Linked DNA regions of Candidatus Ruthia magnifica str. Cm (Calyptogena magnifica). Each later gene encodes a partner of the first gene's protein in a complex. Links are inferred from orthologs where the notes say so. Each region holds a gene or a part of one and is shown on either strand. Other genes may lie near its edges. The genes, in order: uvrA and mfd.

Region 1 (3,671 bases):
TTTAAAGCTTGTTTAGCATGTACATGGTTAATTGAATCACACACGCCGCCACCAATTGAAAAACCAGACATGACTAGTGTATCAACCTTATTTTTTTGACAAACATCTGCAATAGCAAGTGCATTCATAACCGTTGCTAACATACCCATATGGTCACCAGTAATACGATTCATACCAGCTTGTGCAAGTACTGCACCTCTAAAAATATTACCACCACCAACAACAATCGCTATTTCAACATTTTGACTAAGTACTGATTTGATAATATTAACAACCTTGTTTAGTGCTACTGGATCAATTATATTTTCAGTATTGGCCAAGGCCTCACCACTTAGTTTTAATAAGATGCGTTTATATTTACTCATTAACATGCATTAAAATTCATAATATTGAAGTAATTTTACCTGTCTTGGTGTTTATAATTAACTCTTTGTCCGACATATTTTATGGATCAAATTAGTATTCGTGGCGCTAGAGTCCACAATTTAAAAAATATCGATATTGATATCCCTAGAAACAAGTTAGTTGTGATTACTGGGTTATCTGGTTCGGGTAAATCCTCACTGGCTTTTGACACCATTTATGCAGAAGGACAGCGTCGTTATGTGGAGTCTTTATCAGCTTATGCGCGTCAATTTTTGTCACTCATGGAAAAACCTGATGTTGACCATATTGAAGGACTATCTCCAACCATTTCTATTGAACAAAAAGCCACTTCTCACAATCCACGCTCAACGGTTGGTACAATTACAGAAATTTATGATTATTTAAGGTTGTTGTTTGCTCGTGCAGGTATTCCCAAGTGTCCAAAACACCAAATTAATCTTGAATCTCAAACCATTTCTCAAATGGTGGATAGTATTGTCAAGTTACCAATGGGTGAGAAAATCATGTTGTTAGCACCCATTGTACAAAATCGAAAAGGTAGCCATGCAAAATTATTGGAAGAATTAAATCATCAAGGTTTTTTAAGGGCTAGAGTTGATGGCGTAGTCGTGTATATAGATGAAATGGAAGTGCTTAATGGCAAGGTTAACCATACTATTGAAATTGTTATTGATCGTTTAAAAGTACGAGAAGACATGGCTTCACGCTTGTCTGAATCATTAGAAACTGCACTTAATTTGAGTGCTGGTTTAGTGCGAGTTGCATCTATGGAAGATGAGCCTTCTTGGCAAGAAGGAGTGTTTTCTGCTAAATTTTCTTGTGTTGAATGTGGTTACTCATTAAGTGAATTGGAACCTAGGATTTTTTCATTTAACAATCCAGTTGGTGCTTGTCAAACTTGTGATGGCTTGGGTGTAAAAGATACATTTGATGAACAAAAAATCGTGGCTAATCCTAGTATTAGTTTGGCAGATGGTGCTGTTTATGGCTGGGGACGTTCAAATGCTTATTTTTATCAAATGTTAATATTGGTAAGTAAGTATTACGACTTTAATATTGAAACTCCTTATGAACAATTAAGTGATAAGCACAAAAAAATTGTTCTTTATGGAAGTGGCACAGATGACATTGATTTTTCCAAAATAAAAGGACGTAAAGGTTGGTCTAATAAAGCCAAGCCATTTGAAGGTATTATTCCAAGAATGATACGTCGTTATGAAGAAAGTGATATTCGTAGTGTTAGAGAAGAACTTTCTCGTTATGTGGTGAGCAAGGATTGTGTGCAATGTCATGGCGATAGATTGAATGAATCGGCTAGAAATGTATTTATTGATGGGAAAAACTTATCAAATATTACCAAACTTTCCATTGCTGATATTTATGATTTTTTCAAAGAATTAAAGCTAGAAGGGGCTCGTGGTCAAATTGCAGATAAGATTTTAAAAGAAATTGTTCAGCGTTTGGCATTTCTAATTAATGTAGGGTTGGAATATTTAAGTCTTAATCGTAGAGCAAATAGCTTGTCAGGTGGTGAAGCGCAGCGTATTCGCTTGGCCAGTCAGATTGGTGCAGGACTGATGGGTGTGTTGTATGTGCTTGATGAACCATCAATCGGTTTACATCAAAGAGACAATCAAAAGTTACTAAATACACTGACATATTTGCGTGATATTGGTAATACAGTGATTGTGGTAGAGCATGACAAAGAAGCAATTAAACAAGCCGATTACGTGATTGATATCGGTCCTGGTGCTGGTATTCATGGCGGTGAAATTGTTGCAATGGGTAGCCCTAAAGACATCGAAAATAACCTTAAATCTTTAACGGGTGATTATTTAAGTGGTCGTCAAAGTATTGAAGTACCCACTAAACGTAAAAATGTCAGTCAGTGGTTGCGTATTAAAGGCGCTAAGGGTAATAATCTTAATAAGGTTGACCTGTCTATCCCTGTGGGTGTATTAACTTGTGTGACGGGTGTGTCTGGCTCTGGAAAATCAACCTTAATTAACGATACTTTGTATGCTTTAGTAGCTAGAGAGCTTAATCATGCACAAACAACACCTGCTGAATATGAATCAATTGAAGGTTTGAATTATTTTGACAAGATTGTCAATATTGATCAAAGCCCAATTGGACGCACACCACGCTCTAATCCAGCTACTTATACAGGTGTATTTTCATTAGTACGTGATTTATTTTCACAAACTTTGGAAGCAAGAACGCGCGGTTATAAAGCAGGACGTTTTAGTTTTAATGTTAAAGGTGGTAGATGTGAGGCATGTAAGGGTGATGGACTGATTAAGGTAGAAATGCATTTTTTACCAGATGTTTATGTGTTATGCGATGTGTGCCAAGGTCAGCGTTACAATCAACAAACTTTAAAAGTGTTTTACAAGGGAAAAAGTATTGCACAGGTGCTTGACATGACTGTAGAACAGGCTTGTGAATTTTTCCAACCCATGCCTAAAATTAAACGAAAATTACAAACTTTAATGGATGTTGGGCTTTCTTATATCATTCTTGGACAAAATGCAACTACCTTATCTGGTGGCGAGGCGCAACGTATTAAATTAGCAAAAGAATTGTCAAAAATGGATACTGGACAAACACTTTATATTCTTGATGAACCAACAACAGGTTTGCATTTTCATGATATTAAACTTCTACTGTCAGTTATTAATAGGTTGCGTGAGCGCAACAATACCATTGTGATTATTGAGCATAATCTTGATGTTATTAAAACTGCAGATTGGATTGTTGATTTAGGCCCTGAAGGGGGTAATAAAGGTGGGCAAATTATTGCATTTGGCACACCAGAAGAAGTGGCTCAAGTTAAAGGGTCGTATACAGGTGAATATTTAAAAGCTTACTTGTAATTTATCTTTGACTTCATTTTTAATCTGCAAATCAGTTAATGTGTAGGTGTATCTTTTATTGCCTTTATTTTGTTCTATTAATACAGGTAAATATTGATATTTTGGCAAAAAGTAAGCTTTTATATTGCTATTATTAGCGTTTATTCTATTAACTTTTATGGCTTTGATAGATTGGTTGTTTATTTTAAGAAAGTGTCCATTAGTTCTTTTGTATTGATGCTGTTCTATCGATTTTCCATTGGTCACTTGATAGGTAAATATAGATTGATTAGGGTTATGCTTTAAATCATTTGATAAAGCTAAAAACAAACTTAGTGGATCAACAATATTTCCACTTTTAGAATGCCAAGTTCTAATTTTTGATTGGGTTTTAGTGAGAATAGGCATAATAGAATGATTTTTTGAGTG
Region 2 (4,291 bases), 810 kb from region 1 along the record:
AAAATCACTCACCATGGTGCCACTAATTCTTGCCTCAAGCTCACCTTTTAGAAAAATGTTACTTTCCAAGCTAGGTCTGGTCTTTAATACATATTCGCCAAAAATTAATGAATCAAGGGAAAAAGGTGAAACACCCAAACAATTGGTTTATCGTTTAGCTCAGGAAAAAGCCAAAGAAGTTGCAAAAATACACATTGGCTTGATTGTTGCTTCTGATCAAGTAGCAACACTTAATGATGGCCTTAATGCTGATGATAAAATACTGACTAAGCCAAAAAACCATGAAAATGCCATTAAACAACTACAGCAAAGTTCTGGAAATATAGTAACTTTTCTTACAAGTTTGACACTTTTAAATACAAATACCAATAATATACAAACTAAAGTTGAAACTTTCAAAGTGATTTTTAAAGATTTGAGTATTGAACAAATTGAATATTATCTTAAAAAAGATACTCCTTATAACTGTGCAGGTAGTTTTAAATCAGAAAATCTAGGCATTAGTTTATTTAAACAAATGACTGGTAATGATTCAAATAGCTTGATTGGCTTGCCACTTATTCAACTCATTACAATGCTAGAAAATGAAGGTATCGATATTCTAACTAACAATAATTAAGCGTCATGCAATATCTCTATCCTGATAAGCTCAAATGCTTTCAATCGAATCAAAAAACCTATTGGGGCTCACTGTACGGTAGTGCAGATGCACTAGCATTAATTGAATTTACAAATCAACAACAGCAAGTTATTTTAGTCATTACTGATGACACTGGACATTTTGACAATCTTTATAAATCTTTAAACTTCTACAACACAAACTTAGAAATTTTAAAATTTGATAGTTGGGAAGTGCTCGCCTATGATCACTTTTCACCTCATCCTGATATCACATCAAGTCGATTAAAAACCTTATCAAAACTTAAAAATCTTAAAAATGGTATTATTATCACTACATTAGAATCATTATTTTCATACTTATGCCCGTTAGAGTTTAGCGAAAAATATAGCTTTAATATTAATATTAATGACAATATTAATATTAAAGCTTTTAGTAAAAAACTACTAAAAATTGGCTACAACCGTGTAACCACCGTAATGGAACATGGTGAATTTAATATTCATGGCTCATTGATTGATTTATACCCAATGGGTGCAAAAACACCTTACAGAATTGATTTGTTTGATCAAGAAGTAGAGTCTATTCGCACCTTTGACACCTCAACTCAACGCTCTAAAATGGAAGTGTCTAAAATTATGCTATTGCCTGCCAGGGAGTTTGCCACAGATAGTACTAGTATTGAACGCTTTAAAGTCAATTATCAAAAAGCATTTAATGACGATGGCTTTATTTATACTGAAGTTAGTGAAGGTAGGTTACCAAGTGGTATTGAATTTTATTTACCACTCTTTTTTAACACAACCAATACCTTGTTTGATTATCTAGTGGATAACGCCATTATTGTCACATCAAAAGGGTTTTCAAGTTTAGTGGATAAGACCTATAGCGAGATACATGAACGATTTGAAAATGCTAAAAAATCATTAGATAGGGCGCCACTTGATATTCATAAAGTTTTTCTGTCCAAAGAATTACTATTTAGAGAAATCAAACAAAAATCACAGCATATCATTAGCACATCAAAACTAGAAAATAAAAACCAGAATTTTAATTTTAACTCAAGCTTATTGCCCTCAATACGTATTGAACCACAAACAAAAAACCCATTAAGAAAATTTTTAGCCTTTGTTAAAAAATTCACTAACAAAAAAATATTAGTTGTTTGTGAATCGCGTAGCAGGCAAAATGTGCTCAGAGATTTATTCACTAGTCATCAACTTGATACCCATAACGTTAAAAACTGGTACGAATTTAGTAAAAGTAGCAAACTGCTTAACATTACTAATGAAAATCTTACCAATGGCTTACTCACTGATGATATTGCCATTATTACTGAAGAGAATTTATTCGGTCAAGAAGTGGTTCAACAACAACGTCGTCGTGTCAAGCACAAAGATTTTGATGAAGCAATTAAAAGCCTAGTTGAGATTAAAATGGGTGATGCTATTGTGCATGAAAATTATGGTGTAGGTAGGTATTTAGGGCTTAAACCCCAAATCTTTGATGATCAATCACAAGATTTTCTTACCCTAGAATATGCTGATAATGCAAAATTAATGGTGCCAATAACCTCACTCAACCTAATCTCCAGATACGCTGGAATCTCATCGGAGAATGCTCCATTACACAAGCTAGGAACAAATCAATGGAGCAAGGCTAAGAAAAAAGCAGGTGAGGCTTTGTTTGATGTGGCAGCTGAATTATTAGAAATTTATGCCAAACGAGCCTCTAAAATAAGCTTTGCTTTCCCTAAGCCGAATGATGCTTACTCCTCATTTGTTGCTAGTTTCCCTTTTGAGGAAACACCAGACCAACTAAAAACCATGGATGAAGTTTTAGCAGATATGCAATCATGCAGGCCAATGGACAGATTGGTCTGTGGCGATGTTGGTTTTGGTAAAACTGAAATTGCTATGCGTGCGGCATTCTTAGCGGTTGAAGCGGGGAAGCAAGTGGCAATTTTGGTTCCAACCACGCTATTATCTAACCAGCATTATCAATCATTTGTTGACCGCTTTATTAACCACCCTGTTGAAATTGCAGCGCTTTCAAGGTTTCAAACTCAAAAAGAGAAAAAACTAATTATTAAAAAATTAAATCAAGGAACAATTGACATTATCATTGGTACTCACACAATTATTCAAAGCACTATTAAATACAAAGATCTTGGCTTGATTATTATTGACGAAGAGCATCGTTTCGGTGTTAAACAAAAAGAGGCATTGAAAAAAATACGGGGAGAAAGTGACATTCTGACCATGACTGCCACCCCTATTCCACGCACATTGAATATGGCGCTAGGTTCATTAAGAGAGCTGTCCATTATTGCCACCCCCCCTGCCAAACGTAGTGCCATTCAAACGTTTGTACAAGAGTGGAATAACAACAACATCAAAGAGGCAATTACACGTGAAATGCACCGTGGCGGTCAGGTATTTGTACTACATAACGATATTGATTCAATTGACAAAATGGTAGAAAATCTCAAACAAATTATGCCAAAAATTCACGTTCGTATTGCCCACGGACAAATGCCAACGCGTGAACTAAAAAAAATTATGAGTGATTTTTATCACGCACGTTTCCAAATTTTGGTTTGCACCACAATTATTGAAACAGGGATTGACATTCCAAATGCTAATACCATCATTATCAATAATGCACAAAATTTTGGTCTGGCACAATTACACCAGCTACGAGGTCGTGTTGGTCGTTCCCATCATAGGGCTTATGCCTATTTAATTATTAAATCTTATCAATTATTATCCAAAACAGCCAAAAAACGTCTAGATGTCATTGAATCTTTAGAAGAGCTTGGTGCTGGATTTATACTAGCCAATCACGACCTTGAAATTCGTGGTGCGGGTGATTTATTGGGCGATAATCAATCTGGAAAAATTAACGAAATTGGCTTTAATCTTTATCATGATTTATTAAAACGTACCATTGACACCCTGCGTTCTGGCAGGAAAATTAACTTTGATGATCCAATCAGTCATGAAGTGAAAATTGATTCTGGTTTGCCATCTATCATTCCAGAGACGTATATTTTTGATGTACACCAACGACTTGTACTCTATAAACGTATTGCAAGTTGTCAAAACAATAAAGAACTTAAAGCATTACAAATTGAGATGATTGATCGTTTTGGATTATTACCAGATTCAACCAAAAATTTATTTGCCAATACTAAACTCAAGCTCTTTTCACAAAAAATTGGCATTGATAAAATCAGTCTCTATGAAAACAAAGCTATCATCACCTTTGGCAATAAAAATACCATCGAACCAATAAAAATAATCAACCTTATTCAAAAGCAAACGAAAAAATATCAGCTAAAGGATCAAAACCAATTAATTATTAAAGAAGAGATGCCTGAAGATATTAGACGAATCGAGTTGATAGAAAACCTATTAAAAACACTAAGTTAATTTAGTGTCAAAAGAAATAACTATTGTCTTAACTAAAACAACGATTCACCATAATTATCTTGATAGCGATTTCCAATATCAGCCATATCAAGCTCATGGTTTTGCGTACCTAAATGCGCCATCTTAATGGCGCCCAATAACCCTGCTAATTGACCAATCGTTCTCCAATTCATATCATGCATTAAACCGTACAACAACCCGGCACGATAAGCATCACCACAACCTGTAGGATCTTGCA

The links.
Region 2: the proteins of uvrA (region 1) and mfd are in contact, whole or in part, in a crystal structure (PDB 4DFC), measured with the Escherichia coli proteins. The link is inferred for Candidatus Ruthia magnifica str. Cm (Calyptogena magnifica) from one-to-one orthologs.

Annotation. Positions count from the first base shown.
Region 1 is NC_008610.1:286,466-290,136, forward strand. The notes cover bases 127-3,463. They hold uvrA (excinuclease ABC subunit UvrA), read left to right. Parts: upstream 127-446; coding sequence 447-3,263; downstream 3,264-3,463. Other genes in these bases: pyrH (UMP kinase), read right to left, coding at 127-365; RMAG_RS01365 (DUF3108 domain-containing protein), read right to left, coding at 3,246-3,463. Also shown: more of pyrH, read right to left, coding at 1-126; more of RMAG_RS01365, read right to left, coding at 3,464-3,671. UniProt on the Escherichia coli protein: The UvrABC repair system catalyzes the recognition and processing of DNA lesions. UvrA is an ATPase and a DNA-binding protein. A damage recognition complex composed of 2 UvrA and 2 UvrB subunits scans DNA for abnormalities.
Region 2 is NC_008610.1:1,097,666-1,101,956, forward strand. Bases 297-4,253 are described here. They hold mfd (transcription-repair coupling factor), read left to right. Parts: upstream 297-624; coding sequence 625-4,053; downstream 4,054-4,253. Other genes in these bases: RMAG_RS05100 (Maf family protein), read left to right, coding at 297-619; RMAG_RS05110 (carbohydrate kinase family protein), read right to left, coding at 4,086-4,253. Outside these bases: more of RMAG_RS05100, read left to right, coding at 14-296; more of RMAG_RS05110, read right to left, coding at 4,254-4,291. UniProt on the Escherichia coli protein: Couples transcription and DNA repair by recognizing RNA polymerase (RNAP) stalled at DNA lesions. Mediates ATP-dependent release of RNAP and its truncated transcript from the DNA, and recruitment of nucleotide excision repair machinery to the damaged site.